DNA from 3 places in the Paeniglutamicibacter sulfureus genome. Region 3 is predicted to be linked to each of the others. Evidence: riboswitches for the same ligand, from Rfam matches in the RefSeq annotation. Region 3 holds a riboswitch; each other region holds the start of a gene.
What was found. A riboswitch is a leader RNA that binds a small molecule or an ion and turns the genes downstream of it on or off. The one in region 3 is predicted to bind thiamine pyrophosphate.
Positions count from the first base shown of each region.

Region 1: it holds a riboswitch for thiamine pyrophosphate, as region 3 does, so the genes downstream of both, ABD687_RS09215 (3-oxoacyl-ACP reductase) here and thiM (hydroxyethylthiazole kinase) in region 3, are expected to answer to the same signal.
Region 2: it holds a riboswitch for thiamine pyrophosphate, as region 3 does, so the genes downstream of both, thiC (phosphomethylpyrimidine synthase ThiC) here and thiM (hydroxyethylthiazole kinase) in region 3, are expected to answer to the same signal.

Region 1 is NZ_BAAAWO010000001.1:2,016,657-2,022,937, reverse strand. It holds gene ABD687_RS09230 (thermonuclease family protein) at 1-92, opposite strand, end outside; gene ABD687_RS09225 (hypothetical protein) at 110-466, opposite strand; gene ABD687_RS09220 (LLM class flavin-dependent oxidoreductase) at 542-1,876, opposite strand; gene ABD687_RS09215 (3-oxoacyl-ACP reductase) at 1,894-2,658, opposite strand; TPP riboswitch at 2,738-2,831, opposite strand; gene ABD687_RS09210 (Tex family protein) at 2,965-5,343, shown strand; gene ABD687_RS09205 (hypothetical protein) at 5,516-5,911, shown strand; gene ABD687_RS09200 (ferritin) at 6,057-6,281, shown strand, end outside.
Region 2 is NZ_BAAAWO010000001.1:829,492-835,772, forward strand. It holds gene lepB (signal peptidase I) at 302-991, opposite strand; gene rplS (50S ribosomal protein L19) at 1,052-1,411, opposite strand; TPP riboswitch at 1,938-2,045, shown strand; gene thiC (phosphomethylpyrimidine synthase ThiC) at 2,058-3,842, shown strand; gene ABD687_RS03805 (ankyrin repeat domain-containing protein) at 4,010-4,759, shown strand; gene trmD (tRNA (guanosine(37)-N1)-methyltransferase TrmD) at 4,782-5,588, opposite strand; gene rimM (ribosome maturation factor RimM) at 5,594-6,139, opposite strand.
Region 3 is NZ_BAAAWO010000001.1:3,119,480-3,125,760, forward strand. It holds gene thiD (bifunctional hydroxymethylpyrimidine kinase/phosphomethylpyrimidine kinase) at 1-395, opposite strand, end outside; gene thiE (thiamine phosphate synthase) at 392-1,051, opposite strand; gene thiM (hydroxyethylthiazole kinase) at 1,048-1,866, opposite strand; TPP riboswitch at 1,858-1,958, opposite strand; gene ABD687_RS14265 (aldehyde dehydrogenase family protein) at 2,086-3,549, shown strand; gene pgm (phosphoglucomutase (alpha-D-glucose-1,6-bisphosphate-dependent)) at 3,736-5,373, opposite strand; gene ABD687_RS14275 (M4 family metallopeptidase) at 5,464-6,281, opposite strand, start outside.

The sequences.
Region 1 (6,281 bases), 1.1 Mb from region 3:
ACCTTGGGAAGCAACAACCACGTTCCGGCGACCACCGCTACGCACAAGACAAGCACCGGGACGGCACTGCCTCGACGACGGGACCTACTCATGGCTGTCGCTCATTTTCCTAGACCAGGGCGTTGTCGCAGGCGGTAACGAGCCGGGCCTGTACATCGGCCGGGACCTGGTCGCCGGAGGCAGCCATATCGTCAAGTGCGCTGACGATCTCCGGGGGCAGCCCGCCCTCGCGGACGGCGTCGACCATGGAGGCAACGACCTTGAGGTCGGCTGCGTTGATGGTGCCGTCCTGGATGGGGGCACAAGCTTGTTTGATGAGTTCCTTCTTGGCGCCGTCGGCCAGTTGCGTGGCGGCGGAGGAAGCTGCGGAAGAGGCCGTGTCGGCAATGGTTGAGCAACCGGTCGCCGAGAGCAGGAGGACTGCGCCGGAAATCAGCAGTGCACTTTTGGAGCGTGAAAATGTCATGGGTTCCATCTTAGTTGTTCCCCGGTGGGAGAACTCTGGGTAACCCATGAGTGCTCCCACCCCGGAGATGAACTGCTATCCGCGTGCCGAAACGGTTTCCAAGCGCGCAGGCCTGGCCAGGCCCAGTGTTTCGCGCAGCGTGGTTCCCGGGTAGGCGGAGCGGAACAGGCCGCGCTCTTGGAGGATCGGTACGACCAATCCCACAAAATCATCCAATCCCGCCGGATAACTTGGGCACATGAGGTTGAAGCCCTCACAGGCGCCCGACATGAACCATTCCTCAATCTCGTCCGCGATCTCGGCGGGGGTGCCGATCATGGTTGCATGGCCCCCGCCCGCTGCCAGGAACCCCAGCAGTTCGCGAAGCGTGGGGCGCTGGGTTTCGATGATGCGCTGAACGGTCAGGTAGCGGCCTTGTGGGCCGGTGAAGTCCTCGGCCGGGGGCAGCGGATCCACCCTGTCGTCCAGCGGATGGGTGTTGTAGTCCTGGCCGGTGAACATGTTGAGCTGGGCGATGGCCGACCCGGTGTCAATGAAGGAATCCAGCACGCGCTTCTTTTCCCATGCCTCTTCCCGCGTGGCACCGATGTACGTGACCAGCCCGGGAAGCACGGGAACCGGATCATTGGAGCGTCCGGCAAGACCCAGTAGTCGCCGGATGTCGGCGGCATACTCGACTGCCGATTCCCTGTCCCAGGAAACGGAGTAGATGGCTTCGGCATGGCGGGCCGCAAAGGAGCGGCCGGCTTCCGAGGATCCCGCCTGGAACAGCACCGGCCGCCCCTGCGGGCACCGGGGGACTGTCAGCGGGCCGGCAACCGAGAAATGGTTGCCGCGGTGGTTGATCGGCCGGACCTGCGCCGGATCAAGGTAACGTCCGGCTTCCCGGTCAACCAGCAGTGCAGAATCTGACCAGGAATCCCACAACCCCTGCAACGCGACAACAAACTCTTCGGCGCGCTCGTAGCGCTGGGCATGAGCCGGCAGGGAATCCATGGAATGATTGCGGGCCTCGGCGTCAAACATGGAGGTCACCACGTTGATGCCCGCCCGCCCGCCGCTGATGTGGTCCAGCGAGGCCAACAGCCTGGCGGCGTGGAAGGGCGTGTAGAAGCTGGCCGAGATCGTGGTGACCAACCCGATGCGGCTGGTGGCACGAGCCATGGCACTGAGAGCAGTCACCGGTTCCAGGAACCAGGGGATCCCTGCCGCGTATTCATGGTTCACGCTCTGCCCGTCGGCAAAAAAGACAGCATCCAGGCAACCGCGCTCGGCAATCCGGGCAAGTTCCTCGTAGTAGGAAATGTCGCCGAGGCGGTCGGCGCTGGATTCGGGGTGGCGCCATCCCATGGTGTGGTGGCCCGCCCCGTAGATGAAGGCGTTCAGGTGCAATTGGCGTGTGGCGTCCACGATGCTTTACCCGACCCCTAGTTCATCACCAGGCCGCCGTCGACAACCAGGTTCTGCCCGGTCACCGCCCGGGACCACGGTGAAGCGAACAGCAGTGCGGCGTCGGCGAACTCCGCCGGGGAAGTGACCCTGCGCAGTGGCGTGGAGCCGGCGATCAGGTCGAAGACCGCTTCCGGGGTGGCGGCGGAGGCATCGGTGGTGCGAAGCAGGCCGCCGGAGATCATGTTCACGCGGATGTTTTCCGGGCCGAGGTCGGCCGCGAACGTGCGGGTCATGGCCAGCAGGGCAGCCTTGGCCGCGGTGTAGTCGTGGTAGGGGACCACGGGGTTCTGGAAGAGGTTTGTCCCGATGTTGACGATGTTGCCAAAGCCCGCGGTTCTCATGCCGGGCAGGGTTGCCTGGATCGTGTTCAGCGCACCGCCAACGATGCCGGTGAACTGCTCCCCGAAAGCCATGTAGCCGATTCCATCGGCCTTGGCACGGGCGTCGCCATTGAACGAAAAATCGGGCAGGGCGTTGTTGACGACAGTGGTGATGGGAGCACCAAAATGTTCGTGCGCCCCGGCCACCAATTGGGAGACTTGATCCGCGTTCGCGACATCGGCTTGGACCGCTATCGCGCGATCGGCCCCGAACTCGGCTGCCAGTTCCCGGGCGGCGGTTTCGCTGGAGCGGTAGTTCAATACAAGCCGTGCGCCCTCGCGCGCAAAGGCCCGGGCCAGGTCTGCCCCGAGTCCGCGTCCTGCCCCGGTGATCAACACGATTTGGTCCTTGATAAGCATTTTCTTGCACCCTTCTGCTGGGCGAAGGGATGCCATGGAACCAGCCGACGGTCGTCCAGGAATTTGGGTACGAGGGCAGTTCAAGCCGGACCGGCATCCCTTCGCTCGGATTATCGAGATCAGGTTCAACGGGTCTATCTCTCAGCCGCCAGGCGGCACCCCGTGTCGAGTCCTGTGGCCAACGTAGCACCGGTACGGGGCAATCCCCGAATCAAGGGCAAGGACGGAGGCGACACACACGAGGCCTCGCCGGTCGGTGTCCGCGGGCAGTGCCACGGATGCGGCAAACTAGTGTGGGTGAGCCAGATGCGAATAATCCACACCATTGCCGCCGAGTTAACTTCCGGGGGTGCTTCGGTTGCCGACTGGCAGGTGAAGGCCGCCGTCGAATTGCTCGATGCCGGATCGACCGTCCCCTTCATTGCCCGATACCGCAAGGAAGCCACCGGAACCCTGGACGACACCCAGCTGCGCCTGCTTGAGGAGCGGCTGCGCTACCTGCGTGAATTGGAGGACCGCCGGGAAGCGATCCTGAAGGCCATCGAGGAGCAGGGGAAACTCACCGACGAGCTGCGGGCCGCCATCATGGCTGCCGGTACCAAGGCCGAATTGGAGGACCTGTATCTGCCATACAAGTCCAAGCGCCGCACCCGCGCCCAGATCGCCCGCGAGGCCGGACTCGAGCCGCTGGCCGACTCGCTGATCCGCGATCCCGCCCAGGATCCCGAAGCGTTGGCAGCCACCTTCCTAAACCCCGAGCACGAGGTCAATGCGGCATCCGATGCCCTGGCCGGTGCCCGGGCCATTCTCACCGAACGTGCCTCGCAGGACGCGGTGCTGGTCTCCGAATTGCGCGAACGGCTGTGGACACGAGGGAAGATCTCGTCCAAGATCGCATCCGGCGCCCCTGCCGCGGATGCCTCGAAGTTCTCCGACTACGAAGACTTCGTGCAGCCCGTTGCCACCCAGCCCTCGCACCGCATCCTCGCGCTGCTGCGCGGAGAACGCGAGGGTGCGCTGAACCTGGAGCTGGCCGAGGCCGACCCGCGCGACGAGGCGGCGCTCACCGAGGCGCGGGCCGGATATGAGGCCGCCGTCGCCCGTTCGCTGGGCATCAAGGCCGCTGCCGATGCGCCGGCCGGCAAGTGGCTGGCACAAACCGTTCGCCTGGCCTGGCGCGGACGCCTGTTGGCACGGTTGGAGGCGGACCTGCGCACGCGGCTCTTCGAGGCCGCGGAGGAAGCCAGTGTCAAGGTCTTCGCCGCCAACCTGCGCGACGTGCTGTTGGCCGCCCCTGCCGGAAACCGGGCGGTGCTGGGGCTGGACCCCGGGTTGCGCACCGGGGTGAAGGTTGCCGTCGTCGACGCCACCGGCAAAGTGGTCGACATTGCCACCATCTACCCGCACGCCCCGGCCAACAAATGGGATGCCTCCGTGGCGACCCTGGTGGCACTGGCAACCAAGCACGGCACCGAACTGATTGCCGTGGGCAACGGGACCGCAAGCCGCGAGACCGACAAACTGGCCGGCGAGGTCATCGCCAAGCTGACCAACAAGCCTGCCAAGGTCATCGTCTCCGAGGCCGGGGCATCGGTGTATTCGGCGTCGGCGCTGGCAAGCGCCGAGTTGCCGGACCTGGATGTCTCCATCCGCGGTGCGGTGTCCATTGCCCGCCGACTGCAGGATCCGCTGGCCGAACTGGTGAAGATCGAACCCAAGTCCATCGGCGTGGGCCAGTATCAGCACGATTTGACCCCGGCCAAGCTTGACCGCTCCCTGGATGCCGTGGTCGAGGACTGCGTCAACGCCGTCGGCGTGGATGTGAACACCGCATCCCCGGCGCTGCTGGCCCGGGTGGCCGGAGTCGGTTCGCTGCTGAGCCGCAACATCGTCGAACACCGCAATGCGAACGGCCCTTTCACCACCCGCCGGTCCCTGTTGAAGGTTCCGCGCCTGGGAGCCAAGGCCTTTGAGCAATGTGCCGGATTCCTGCGCATCACCGGCGGCAAGCAGCCGCTGGATGCCTCCGCCGTGCACCCCGAGGCGTACGGGCTGGCCGAAACCCTGCTGGCAGCCGCCGACGCCGGCAACCAGTCGGTGGCCACCCTGAATGCCGCAGACTTTGTCACCGAGCAATTCGGCCTGCCCACGGTCAAGGACGTCATCGCCGAACTGGTGCGGCCTGCCCGTGACCCGCGCCCGGACTTCAAGACCGCGAACCTCAAGGAAGGCGTGGAAAAGATCGGCGACCTGCAAGTCGGCATGATCCTGGAAGGCACCGTTTCCAATGTGGCAGCCTTCGGTGCATTCGTTGACGTGGGAGTACACCAAGACGGACTGGTCCATGTCTCGGCGATGAGCAGCAAGTTTATTTCCGATCCACGCGAAGTCGTCACATCGGGCCAGGTCGTCAAGGTCAAGGTGCTGGAGGTCGACCCGGAACGCAAGCGCATCTCGCTCACCCTGCGTCTGGATGACGAGCCCGGGGCCAAAGCCGAGCGGACGGACCGGGCACCGCGAGGCACCGGGCAGCGCAACGAACAGCGGGGCCAACGCCCGGCACGCGGCGGCGAGGGAAAGCAGCGCGGCGGCAAACCGCAACAGAATCGGCCGGCCAGCGCCGCCGGGTCTAACGCAAACACCGCCATGGCCGAGGCCCTGCGCCGCGCCGGCCTGAGCAGCTAGCACCGGCCCACCGCGCCACGGCATCCGGTGGCGGCCCCGAATGGTCCGCCACCGGAAACCCGGCGCGTTGCCACGGATATCGGGCCACGCGAAAGGTGGCGTACCGTTGTCTGCGATGCCCCACGCTCCGGAGGGGCGTTCCGGCCGCGAAACACACTGAGAGAAGCCCACAATGGATGACGAAACGCTGAGCGAATTGATCATGACGGTATTCATGGTGCTGCTCATGGTTGCCATGGCCTACATGATCAAAGCCGCGGCCACCGGACAAATCAGGCGTAATGCCTGGATCGGAATCCGCACCGCAGCCCTGACCCACTGCGACAAGTGCTGGCTGCTGGGCCATCACGCGGCGGCGAACAAGAGCACCATAGGCTGTTGGCTGGCCGCAGTGATCATGGCAGCCGGAGGCCTCCTCTCAACATTGGTGACGCTACCTGGCTTTGTCCATCCCGCAGCCCTGATGGCGGGGCTGGCCGTCATGCTGGTCGGCCTGTTTCTTGGGGTGCGCGACGGCCACCGGGCGGCTGCCAAGATCCATGCCGGGCAGCGCATCGTTTCCTCTTAAACCCGTCGAGACCAAGGCATGCGAACCAAGGTGAGCATCACCTTGGTAGCCCTTCGCCGGTACGCAATGCATGACATATTTAGCCCGAGGTAAGTACGGCCATACTTCGGTGACAAGCCCCCGCGGAGCGCGTAGCGTGTGTGCCATGGAACTTACAGGAAAGCTTGCCGACGCATTCAACGACCAGATCACCCTGGAAATCCAGGCCTCAACGGTGTACCGCCAGTTGGCCATCGAAATGGATGTCCTGAGCCTGCCCGGCATCGCCGCATGGTTCCGTGCACAGTCCGCCGAGGAACTGGTACACGCGGAGAAGTTCATCGCCCACATGACCAACCGTGGAGCACACCCGGCGATCGGCGCCATCGGT
Region 2 (6,281 bases), 2.3 Mb from region 3:
GTTCTTACTCGGCAGGTATGTTTGCCGATATCCGCCTAGCGCATCGATGCGACACCAACGGTCGCTTCCGGGTGTTCCTTGCCTGTGGTTTCGACCGGCACGCAGACTTCCCGTACGTCCCGGATCGCACGGGGAGTCCACCCATTAAGTCGACTGATCGTCTCCGTGATTGGTGCCGCGCATCGAGAAGCCGAGGATTCTGGTCATCCGAGGAGGTGGGGCGGAAGGAGGGTTTGCCAGGATGCCGACGGCCAGTCGACGGCTGCCGGCCGTCACTACGTGTTGCGGGAGTGGTGTTCGGTTATTCGGCGAGGGGTAGTCCACCCAATACGGATGAGCCATCGATGGGTCGCTTATTTTCCAGTGGCCACACCACTTCGGCCACCTTGCCAATGACACGATCCGTGTCAATCATGCCGCCACCTGGCGCGCCCATCAGCGCACGCGAATCCTCGGATACCGAGCGATGGTCGCCCATGACCCATAGACGACCCTCGGGTACGTGCACATCGAATTCCACGTCACTCGGTGTGTCCCCGACATGGACATAGTGCTCGTCCACGGGGACACCGTTGATGCTCAGGCGCCCATCCGGGCCGCAGCAGCTGACGGTGTCGCCCCCGACTCCGATGACGCGCTTTACATAGACCGAATCTCCTCCGGCCAGGCGCAGTGCCCAGGCCAGTGAATCCAGGGCAGTGGGACGCTGGTAGGGCAGGAACGAGCCGCGGCCGTCGAAGATGACCACATCTCCGCGTTGGATCTCGGCGTCCTTGTAGGCAAGCCGGTTCACCAGCAAGCCCTCACCCGGGTTCAACGTGGATTCCATGGAAGTGGATCCAATGTAGAAGAAGTCAACGACGGTGGCGCGAACGCCAAGGGTGATCACCGCCGCCGCAGCAAGCGCGCCTACGGCAAAGCGCCAGCCCCTCGAAGGGGACCGGCGCTTTGTCGAAGCGGAAAAACGTTCCGATTCAGTAGTTTGATCCACGATGGATCCCCATCCTGGCCATCCGAAGGATGGCTTGGATAGAGGTTCTCGCTTTTCTGGCTACTTGGCAGACCGGAAGTCGCGCTTTTCGCGGATCTTCGCAGCCTTGCCGTGGCGATCGCGCATGTAGAACAGCTTCGCGCGGCGAACGTCGCCACGGGTTACCAGTTCGACCTTATCCAGAACCGGGGAGTGTACCGGGAAGGTACGCTCTACGCCGACGCCGAAGGAGACCTTGCGAACGGTGAAGGTTTCGCGAACGCCGTCGCCCTGGCGACCAAGGACGAAGCCCTGGAATACCTGGACACGGGAGTTCTTGCCTTCGATGATGTTGACGTGAACCTTGACGGTGTCACCGGCGCGGAAGTCCGGGACATCGCTGCGCAGCGAGGCTGCGTCGACAGAGTCGAGAATACGCATGAATGCATCTCCTAGGCAGACGCCGCAGGTCATCTACCTTAGACACGGACCGTAATTGTCCCTCATGAAGCGCGAAGGCGTCGAGGGAAAGATGTGGCGGTCCGGAGCTTGGTACCGCGATCCGTTTGCGGATCGGCGGTAGGTCGGACTGTTGATTCGTTCCCCCTGCGGCAGGAGCAGAACCCAGTAGACCCAAGAATCCATTTTGCCACACTCCGGGGCAAGCTGCGATGTTCCTTCCTTACAGCCAGGTCCGTCAAAGCTCGATTGGCCTCGGGTCTCCGCCTTGAACGCCGGCACCATGGCCGAATCGTGCCCATCAAATCGGTGCCGCTCATTTAGATTCCACTGGAAATATTGCCGCTGACCGCGCAGAAGGCCGGATAATCCACCTGGGTTGGCCCCGAAGGGGTAATCGCCGGCACTTCGGACCCAGAAGCGCGGAGGCCCGGTAAAGGACCAGGGCCCACCGCGCCGGTGCGCAAGGTCACACTCGATGCCGGATTGAATGTTGTGATAGTTTCACTTACGACCACACGGGTGCCCTTGCAGGGGCTGAGATCGAGCTGAAGCAGCAAGAGACCGTTGAACCTGTCCGGGTAATGCCGGCGAAGGAAGTGAGTACTCCTTGAGCAACACCATTTCAATGCACAGCCCTGTCCAAAACGCCTCGGAAGCAGCCGAAATCCAGTCCCTGAAGTCCCATTCCCTGGCTTATCTCGAGGACGCAGAATCGGGGATCCGGGTCCCGGTCACCGAAATCGCCTTGGAGCCGTCCCCCGGAGGCACGGCCAACGCCCCGCTGCGGGTGTATCGCACCGCCGGTCCCGGCAGTGACCCGGTCGTGGGCTTGCCGCCCTTCCGCGGCGAGTGGATCGCGGATCGTTCGGACACCGAGGCCTATGGCGGTCGGGAGCGGAACCTGCTCGATGACGGCAAGTCTGCATTGCGCCGCGGAGCGGCATCGGCCGAATGGAAGGGAGCACGGCACCAGCCGCGGCGCGCGGAACCCGGAAAACGCGTGACCCAAATGCACTACGCCCGCCGGGGAATCATCACCCCCGAAATGCGCTTTGTGGCGTTGCGCGAGAACTGCGACGTGGAACTGGTGCGCAGCGAGGTCGCTGCGGGCAGGGCCATCATCCCGTCAAACATCAACCACCCCGAGTCCGAGCCAATGATCATCGGCAAGGCGTTCCTGGTGAAGATCAATGCCAATATCGGCAACTCGGCGGTCACCAGCTCCATCGCCGAGGAGGTGGACAAGCTCCAGTGGGCCACCCAGTGGGGTGCCGACACCGTGATGGACCTGTCCACCGGCGATGACATCCACACCACCCGCGAATGGCTGATCCGCAACGCCCCGGTGCCCATCGGCACCGTCCCGATCTACCAGGCACTGGAAAAGGTCAACGGCGAGGCCAACGCACTGACCTGGGAAATCTACCGCGACACCGTGATCGAGCAGTGCGAACAGGGCGTCGACTACATGACCGTCCACGCCGGCGTGCTGTTGCGCTATGTGCCGCTGTCGGCCAACCGCGTGACCGGCATCGTCTCGCGCGGCGGGGCCATCATGGCCGGCTGGTGCCTGGCGCACCACCAGGAGAATTTCCTCTACACCCACTTCGACGAGCTGTGCGAGATCTTCGCGAAGTACGACGTGGCGTTTTCCCTGGGTGACGGTCTGCGCCCGGGGTCCATCGCCGACGCCAACGACGCAGCGCAGTTCGCCGAGCTGGACACCCTGGCCGAACTGACCAAGCGCGCCTGGAAGTACGACGTGCAGGTCATGGTCGAGGGCCCCGGGCACATCCCCTTCCACCTGGTGCGGGAGAACGTGGAGCGCCAGCAGGAGCTGTGCGAGGGCGCTCCGTTCTACACGCTTGGTCCGTTGGTCACCGACATTGCGCCCGGTTATGACCACATCACCAGCGCCATCGGCGCCACGGAGATAGCCCGCTACGGCACCGCGATGCTCTGCTATGTCACGCCCAAGGAACACTTGGGGCTGCCCAACAAGGACGACGTGAAGACCGGCGTGATCACCTACAAGATCGCAGCCCACGCCGCGGATCTGGCCAAGGGGCACCCGGGTGCATCCGTACGCGACGACGCGCTGAGCAAGGCGCGCTTCGAGTTCCGCTGGCGCGACCAGTTCGCCCTGTCGCTGGACCCGGTCACGGCCGAGTCGTTCCACGACGAGACGCTGCCTGCAGAACCGGCCAAGACCGCGCACTTCTGTTCCATGTGCGGGCCGAAGTTCTGCTCCATGCGCATCAGCCAGGACATCCGGGACGAATACGGTTCGGCCGATTCGCAGGCCGCCATCGCAGAAATGGTCAGCGGGATGCGCGAAAAAAGCCAGGAATTCCTGGCCGCCGGAGGCAAGGTCTATCTGCCCGAGCTCGAGGTACCGAGCAAGGCGTAGCATCCCCGACCCCATGTAGTCCCCCCAACGGGAACCTGCCCGAACGGATGCGTCTTCCCCGGGTTCACCCTGCGTTCAACGCGGGGAAGACGCGTTCATTGTGGCGGGTTGAACTCCGTAATCCCGTGGCCACTCACCTCGGCGTCGTCCCGGACTAGGATGGGTCCATGTCCAACCGACATTCACCTTCCGCATTGATCACAGGGGCGCTGGTTGCCGCCATCCTTGGTTTGGGTGCCTGCAGCATCCCCACGACGGGCGTCCGGGAATCTTCGACGCCACGGGCAAGCACGTCGGATAACGGGACCGTCGACGTGACGGCGCCGGAGGAATCCCTGGTCGCGGCGGCGGTGGCCAATGACGCCGAGCAGGTACGAAGACTGCTCGATGCCGGGGCTTCGGCCAACTACCGCGGCACCGATGGCCGGCCGGTGCTGGTCTCCGCAACCCGCGCCAACGCAGTGGACGCGGCCCGGGAACTGATCCGTCGGGGGGCCGACGTGAATGCCAAGGATCAGATCTCGGATTCGGCATTCCTGTATGCCGGGGCGGAGGGGCTCAACGACATCCTGAAACTCACGCTGGAAAACGGTGCGGATGTGGGAAGCACCAATCGCTACGGCGGCACCGCGCTGATTCCCGCCTGCGAACACGCCCACGTCGAAACCGTAAGGCTGCTCCTGGACGCCAAGGTCGCCGTCGACCACGTGAATGATCTTGGGTGGACCTGCCTTCTGGAGGCCGTCATTTTGGGCACAGGTGGTCCCGAACACCAGGAAGTGGTGCGTCTGGTCATCGACGCCGGCGCGGACGTCTCCATTGCGGATTCCGATGGGACCACGGCGCTCGAGCATGCCCGCCGGGGACGGCAAAGCGCGGTGGTCGGCCTCCTGGAAAGTGCCGAACCACCGCGCTAGGCGGCCTACAATCGCGTGGGCCTTAGGCGAGCTCGTCCTTCGGAATGATCTTGCCCTCGGATATGGCAAAGCCGCTGTGCCACAGGGTGTCGCGGTCGTGCCGGTTCAGCGTGGAGGGATCCAGCTGCACGATCAAGTCGGGGCGGCGGGACGCGGTGCGCTCAAGCTGCTTGTTGCGGCGGAAGCGGGCGATCTTGCCGTGGTTGCCGGAGAGCAGCACCTCGGGGACCTCCCGGCCCTCCCAGGTTCCGGGCTTGGTGTACACGGGGTACTCCAGCAATCCGTCGGAGTGCGACTCCTCGACCAGCGACTCCGGGTTTCCAATGACGCCGGGAATCAGCCGGCCAATGGCCTCCACCATGGCCAGGACCGCCACCTCTCCCCCGTTGAGCACGTAGTCACCGATCGAAACCGGGCGGACGTCGAACGCCTCTGCGGCGTGTTCCAGGACCCGCTCGTCGATGCCCTCGTATCGGCCGCAGGCAAAGGCCAGGTGCTCGGCTTCGGCCAGCTCGTAGGCCATGGCCTGGTTGAAGACCGCGCCGGCCGGCGAGGGGACGACCAAGATGGGCTTGTTCCCGGAGGTTGCGGAAAGCGGGGACTCGGTGGCGATCCTGTCCAGGACCGCGCCCCAGGGTTCAGGCTTCATAACCATGCCGGCACCGCCGCCGTAGGGGGTGTCGTCCACGGTGCGGTGGCGATCGTGGGTGTGGTCGCGCAGATCGTGCACGTTCAAATCCAGCACCTTTTCCCGCCTGGCCTTGCCGATCAGCGACAGGTCCAGGGCAGCGAGGTACTCCGGGAAAATCGAGACAACGTCAATGCGCATCGGGCCTAGGCTTCCTCTGCCGGTGCGTTGGTGTCAGCGACGTCTTCGCGATTGATGTCGAACAGGCCGGCAGGCGGGGTCATCAGGATGTAGCCGCCGGCGATGTTGACCTCGGGCACGATGCTCTCCACGAACGGGACGTAGATCTCGTCGCCTTCGGTGGATTCGACAACCAGCAAATCCTGGACATTGCCGGTGCGCAGCGCGGTGACCTTGCCGACGACCTTCTCCCCCACGCGGGCTTCCAGGTCCACGAGCTCGTGCTCGTACCAGCCCTCGGAATCGTCCTCGACCTCGTCGGTGTCGATGAACAGCTTGGCTCCACGCATCGTTTCCGCGGTGTTGCGGTCAAGCAGCTCCTCGAAGGCCAGCAACAGGATTTCCTTGTTCCAGCGGGCACCCTCGACGGTGAGCTTCTTGACGGTGGGGTGCTCGACCTCGAAGACGGCACCCGGGGCAAAACGATCTTCGGGTGCGTCGGTGAGGACCTGCACCGTCACCTCTCCGCGGATACCGTGCGGCTTGCCAATGCGGGCGACCTGGAGGCGCATGCGTTTTCTCCTTGAATACAAATCGGTGGTTTGCCGGCCTTGGCCGGCAGGGGCGTGCGTTCAGGGGACCTACATCCCGTGAACACACTTTTCTAGGTTCAATCTTACGTGCGACTTGGTGGTTGCAGGCTCCTCGCCGCTG
Region 3 (6,281 bases):
GTTGCCTCTGCATCCAGCAGCGAATCCCCGCTGGTGGCGACCATGACCGGGTCCAGCACCACCGCCGGGGCATCGGAGCCCGCGGCGGTCCGGATCCCGGCCAGCCAGCCGCCGAGCTCGTCGATGACCGCCGCGTTGGCGAGCATCCCGATCTTGATCGCGTCGATGGCGATGTCCTCGGAAACCGCGCGCAGCTGCGCCAACAGGAAGCCGGCCGGCGGCACGTGCACGGCACTGACGCCGCGGGTGTTCTGCGCGGTCAGCGCGCTGATGGCGGCCATGCCGTAGCCGCCGGCGGCGGCGATGGATTTCAGGTCTGCCTGGATCCCGGCGCCGCCGGAGGGGTCGGAGCCGGCGATGGACAGGATGTTCTTCACGGTGTTCGGGGTGCTCATGGCTTGCTGCCCTCCCAGAGGGTGCGTAGGTTCCTGGATGCTTCGCGCGGGTCATCGGCGGCGCAAATGGCGCGGACCACCGCCACGCCGGCGGCCCCGGCGCGGGCCAGCGGGGCAACATCCGCGGCGTCGATGCCGCCGATGGCGATGACCGGGAGGTCGCTGAGTCCAACGGCGCGGGCCAGGCCCGCGTGGCCCAGCGGCTCGGGGTGGTCCTTCTTGGTGGGGGTGGCGTGCACGGCGCCGACCCCCAGGTAATCGATGGTGCCCGGGGCAAACGCGTTGAGTTGGTTCGCGGTGCGGATCTCGCCATCGCCGGCCGCGGAGAGTCCCAGCACGGAGCCGGGGCCGATGAGTTCGCGCACCAGGTTTGCCGGCAGGTCGGATTGGCCGATGTGAACGCCCTGCACGTCAGCGCCGGAGGTGCGGGCGGCCAGGAACACGTCGACGCGGTCGTTGACCAGCAGTGCCGCGCGCCCGGCGGTGTGGTGGGCGCATTCCATGACGAGGTCCACGAATTCTCCGGCCGGCATGTCCTTGCAGCGCAGCTGCACCGTCGTGATGCCTCCGTCGACCGCGGCCTTCACAATGTCGACCAGCGGACGTCCGGCGGTGGAGGCCGAGTCCGCGACCAGGTACACGCCGTAGCCGCTCATGAGAGCACCGCCGCGGCGCGCAGCTCGGCGGGGGAGATGGCTGCCAGCGCGTCCAGGAAGAGCGGGGCGAAGGTGCCGGGTCCCGCCGCGTGCTCTGCGGCGCGTTCGGCGGCGGCGGAGTAGAAGGCGTGCGCGGCCACCGTGGCCACCAGCGGGTCGGGGCCGGTGGACAGGAAGGCGGCGCAGACCGCGCCCAGCGCGCACCCGCCGCCGGTGATGCGGGTCAGCAGCGCGCTGCCGCCGTGCACGTACACGATGCGCACCCCGTCGGTGACCAGGTCAGCCTCCCCGGAGACAGCCACGACAGCTCCGCTGCTCCTGGCCAGCTCCCTGGCGGCGTCGGCCGCGGCGGCAACCGAATCGGTGGACTCGACCCCGCGCCCGCCCCCCGAGACGCCGGCCAGCGCCAGGATCTCCGAGGCGTTCCCGCGGATCACGCTCGGTCCGGCGGCGGCAAGTTCGCGGGCGAGCGCGGTGCGCACGCGCAGCGACCCGATCGCCACGGGGTCCAGCACCCAGGGCGTCGAGGCGGCGCCGGCGCCGGTAACGGCCTCGCGCATGGCGGCCGCCTGCTCGGTGTTCGGGGTGCCCAGGTTCACCAGCAGGGATGCCGCCACCGCGGCAAAGTCGCCGGCCTCCCCGGGGACGTCCACCATGGCCGGGGACCCGCCGACGGCCAGCAGCACGTTGGCGGTGAAGTTGGTGACCACGGTGTTGGTCAGGCACTGGACCAGGGGCGAGGAGGCGCGCAGCGCGCCCAGGGCATCGGCGAGCTCGCCGGGTGTTACAAATCTTGAAGGCGCCATGGATTCCATGAGCAACATCCCTCCGCTAGTACGAACTAGATCAGGTTCTACGGGTTTCATCTCAGCCGGTCGCGTGCGCGCCGACACCCCGTGTCACTATGCGTGAGCCTATCCCACCGGGCCCCGGGGCGGGAAAGCCGAGTCCGCGTCCTTCCTGCGCGAGGCGCCTCCCCGCAACCAGGGCGCGGCGGCCTGTTGGAGATGCCGCGCTGGCCGTAGGCTCGGGACATGGGCACATCCGACACTCCACACAAATCAGCTGCGTCTCGCGAGTCGACGGCGCTGAACGAGCTCGAGCTTCCCGAGGTGGTGCCCGAACTCCCGGAAAACATCGTGGAGATCGTCGCCTCCATGCACGACGTGGTCGCCACCCGGCTGGCCCACCCGCGCCGCTTCCGGGCCTCGCAGCTCAAGGCGCTCGAACGGATGCTGGATGCCCACGAGCAGGATTTCACCGATGCGCTGGCCGACGACCTGGGCAAGGGCACCGTCGAGGCGAAGCTGACGGAAATCGACATGGTGCGCGCGGAAATCGACCACGCGCAGCTTCACCTCTCCGAGTGGATGGAGTCCAAGGCGGTGAAGATCCCGTTGGCACTGCATCCGGCGGCAGCCAAGATCGAGCCGCAACCCCTGGGCGTGGTGCTGGTGATCGGCGCCTGGAATTATCCGCTGCAGTTGATCCTCGCCCCGCTGGTTGCCTCCATCGCGGCGGGCAACGTCACGGTGCTCAAGCCCTCGGAGCTGGCACCGGCGACCTCCGCGGTGCTGGGCAGGCTGATCCCGAAGTTCCTCGACCACCGGGCCTGCGCCGTCGTCCAAGGCGGCGCATCCACCAGCAAACACTTGCTGGAACAGCACTTTGACCACATCTTTTTCACCGGCGGTGAGCGGGTTGGCAAGATCGTGGCCCGCGCCGCCGCAGAGCACCTGACACCCGTGACACTTGAGCTGGGCGGAAAGTCCCCGGCCCTGGTGATGGACGGATCCTCCGCCACGGTGGCGCGCAGGCTTGCCTTCGGGAAGTTCATGAATTCCGGGCAGACCTGCGTGGCGCCCGACTACGTGCTGGCGGTCGGCGATGCCGCCCGGGACCTGGAAAAACAGCTGGCCAAGGCGATCACCGGGTTCTACGGGAAGAATCCGCTGTCCAGCCGCGACTACGGCCGCATCGTGAACACCGCCCACTTCGACAGGTTGGTTTCCTACCTGGACCACGGCGAGATCCTCATCGGGGGCGGGTACGATGCCGACACCCTGAAGATCGAGCCCACCGTGATGGCCAACGTGGATCCGGACTCGCCGCTGATGCGCGAGGAGATCTTTGGCCCGATACTGCCGATCATCGCGGTGGAAAGCTTCGATGCGGCCGTGCGCTTCATCAACGCACGCCCAAACCCGCTGGTCGCCTACCTCTTCAGCGAGAACCCGCGGCTGCAGTCGGCCTTCGGGGACCAGGTGCGGGCGGGGGCCATCGTGCACAATGCGCCCAATGTGCACCTCTTCGTCCCGGGTCTTCCCTTTGGCGGCGTTGGCGCATCCGGCATGGGTGCATACCACGGGCGGCATGGGTTCGAGCGGCTATCGCAGATGCGCGCGGTGATGGGCAAGACGACAGTAGTGGACACGCTCAAGGCGCTCTACCCGCCGTACACGTGGGCGAAATCCAAGCTCATCGACAGGCTCATGTAAGCATTCCGCAATCCGCATATTCACCTGTGGAAGCCGCTTTTTGGCAGAACGTCCGGAATGCCGCAGTCAGCCATGTAGGCCCGCGGGGCCCTCCCGCCGGGGGCGGCTCGCAGTCCTACATCCGTGCCACGCCGTGGTGCTTTCCGGGTGGCAACGCACCGGGAACACGACGGAACCTGTGGTCCCCTATCCGAGCACCGCGGAGACAATGTCCTTCGCCTCGGCCTGCACCCGGGCCAGGTGCTCGTCGCCCAGGAACGACTCGGCGTAGATCTTGTACTTGTCCTCGGTGCCCGAGGGGCGCGCGGCAAACCAGGCGTTCTGCGTGGTGACCTTCAGCCCGCCGATCTTCGCCCCGTTGCCCGGCGCCTCGGTCAGCCGTGCGGTGATCTCCTCTCCCGCCAGCATCTCGGCGGCCACGTCGGTGGCCGCGAGGTTCCCCAGCCGCGCCCGCTGCTCCCTGTCGGCCGGGGCGTCGATGCGCGCATAGCTCGGGGAGCCGTGCTCGGCTGCCAGCGCGGCATAGTGCTTCGAGGGGGAAGAGCCGGTGACGGCGGTGATCTCGCTGGCCAGCAGCGCCATCAGGATTCCGTCCTTGTCGGTGGTCCAGGTGCGTCCGTCGCGGCGCAGGAAGGATGCGCCCGCGGATTCCTCGCCGCCGAACGCCCCGGAACCGTCCAGCAGCCCCGGCACGAACCACTTGAAGCCCACCGGGACCTCGACCAGGGTGCGGGCCAGTGAGGCGGCAACCCGGTCGATCATCGAGGAGGAGACCAGCGTCTTGCCGATGCCCGCCTCCGCGGACCAGCCGGTGCGGTTGGTGTAGAGGTACTCGATGGCCACGGCCAGGTAGTGGTTGGGGTTCATCAGCCCGGCATCGGGAGTGACAATGCCGTGGCGGTCCGCATCGGCGTCGTTGCCCGTGGCAATGTCGAAGGAGCTGCGGGCGGCGATCAGCGAGGCCATCGCATCGGCCGAGGAGCAGTCCATGCGGATCTTGCCGTCGGTGTCCAGGGACATGAAGGCAAAGCGCGGGTCCACGCCCGGGTTGACGACGGTGAGGTCCAGCTTGTGGGTTTCGGCGATCGCGCCCCAGTAGTCGACGGCGGCCCCGCCCATCGGGTCGGCGCCGATGCGGATGCCGGCATCGCGGATCGCGTCCAGGTCCAGCGCGGAGGGCAGGTCGTTGACGTAGGAGGACATGAAGTCAAAGGAGCCGATCTTGCCGCCCAGCCGCGCGGCGCCCAGCGGGATCCGCTTGACCCCGGCCAGCTTGGCCTCCAGCAGCTCGTTGGCGCGGTTCGCGATCCACGAGGTGGCGTCGGTGTCGGCCGGCCCGCCGTGCGGCGGGTTGTACTTCAGTCCGCCGTCGGCGGGAGGGTTGTGCGAGGGGGTGATGATGATGCCGTCGGCGCGCGGAGCGGCCGGGTCGGCGTTGTGCGCCAGGATGGCGTGGCTCAGGGCCGGCGTGGGGGTCCAGCCGGTGCGTGCATCGGCCAGGATCGACACGTCGTTTCCGGCCAGGACCTCGAGCACGGTGTCCTGTGCAGGATCCGAGAGGGCATGGGTGTCCTTGCCGACGAAGACCGGTCCGGTGATCCCGGCGCCGCGCCGGTATTGGACAATGGCCTGGGTGATGGCGGCGATGTGGTCCTCGTTGAAGGAACCGTTCAGCGAGGTGCCGCGGTGCCCGGAGGTGCCGAAGGCCACGCGCTGGGCGGGGTCGGAGGGATCCGGGTGGATGTCGAAGTACGCGTCGCGCACCGCTGGGAGATCGATCAGGTCTTGGGGCAGTGCCGGGGTCCCGGCGCGAGGATGGGCCATGCCCCCCAGTTTCTCATTGATTGCGTTGCCGTGGCCGAAGACGCCGCGGTGCGGGTTCATGATTTCGTGTCGGGCCCCGCTGTGCGTCGGTCATCCCTGCTCGGCATCCTTCACCCGGGGGACCACGCCGACGGTGTCCCAGGCATCGGCCAGCGCAAGCTCCACCTTGGAACCGGCCCCGTGGTCGCGGCGGGCCTGGAGCAGGGTCTGTTCGGCAAAGGTGCCGAAGTCCGCATCCTCAGGCAGCGCGCGCATGGCGACCACGTTGAACCACAGGGAACCGGCGGTTTCCCAGGCCTTGCCGCCCAGGGCCGTGGCAAAGAGATAAAACGCGTGGTTGGGGATGCCCGAGTTCAGGTGCACCCCGCCGTGGTCTTCGGCGGTCTCCACGTAGCCGGACATGGTCGCCGGCTGCGGGTCCCTGCCCAGGACCGGGTCGTCGTAGGCGGTTCCCGGGGCAGCCATGGAGCGCAAGCCGAGCCCCCGGACCTTGTCGGTGAACAGCCCCTCGCCGATCAGCCAGCTGGCGCTCGCCGCGTCCTGGCCGGCGGTGAACTGCTCCACGAGTGCGCCCAGGACATCGGCAATCGACTCGTTCAGCGCACCGGATTGGCCCCGGTAGGCCAGGTTGGTGGTGTGCTGCAGCAGGCCGTGCCCCAGCTCGTGGGCGATCACCGACAGGGAGGACGTCAACGACTCGAAGATCTCCCCGTCCCCGTCGCCCATCACCATTTGGGTGCCGTCCCAGAACGCGTTGGCGTAGTGCAAGCCGTAGTGCACGGTGCCGCCCAGTCCCAGGCCCAGTCCGGCGCCGTCCAGCGAGTTGAGCTTGAGCATCTCGACCAGGAACGCGTGGACCGCGCCCAGCCCGTCGAAGGCGCGGTTCGCGTCCTCATCCGCCACGGGGC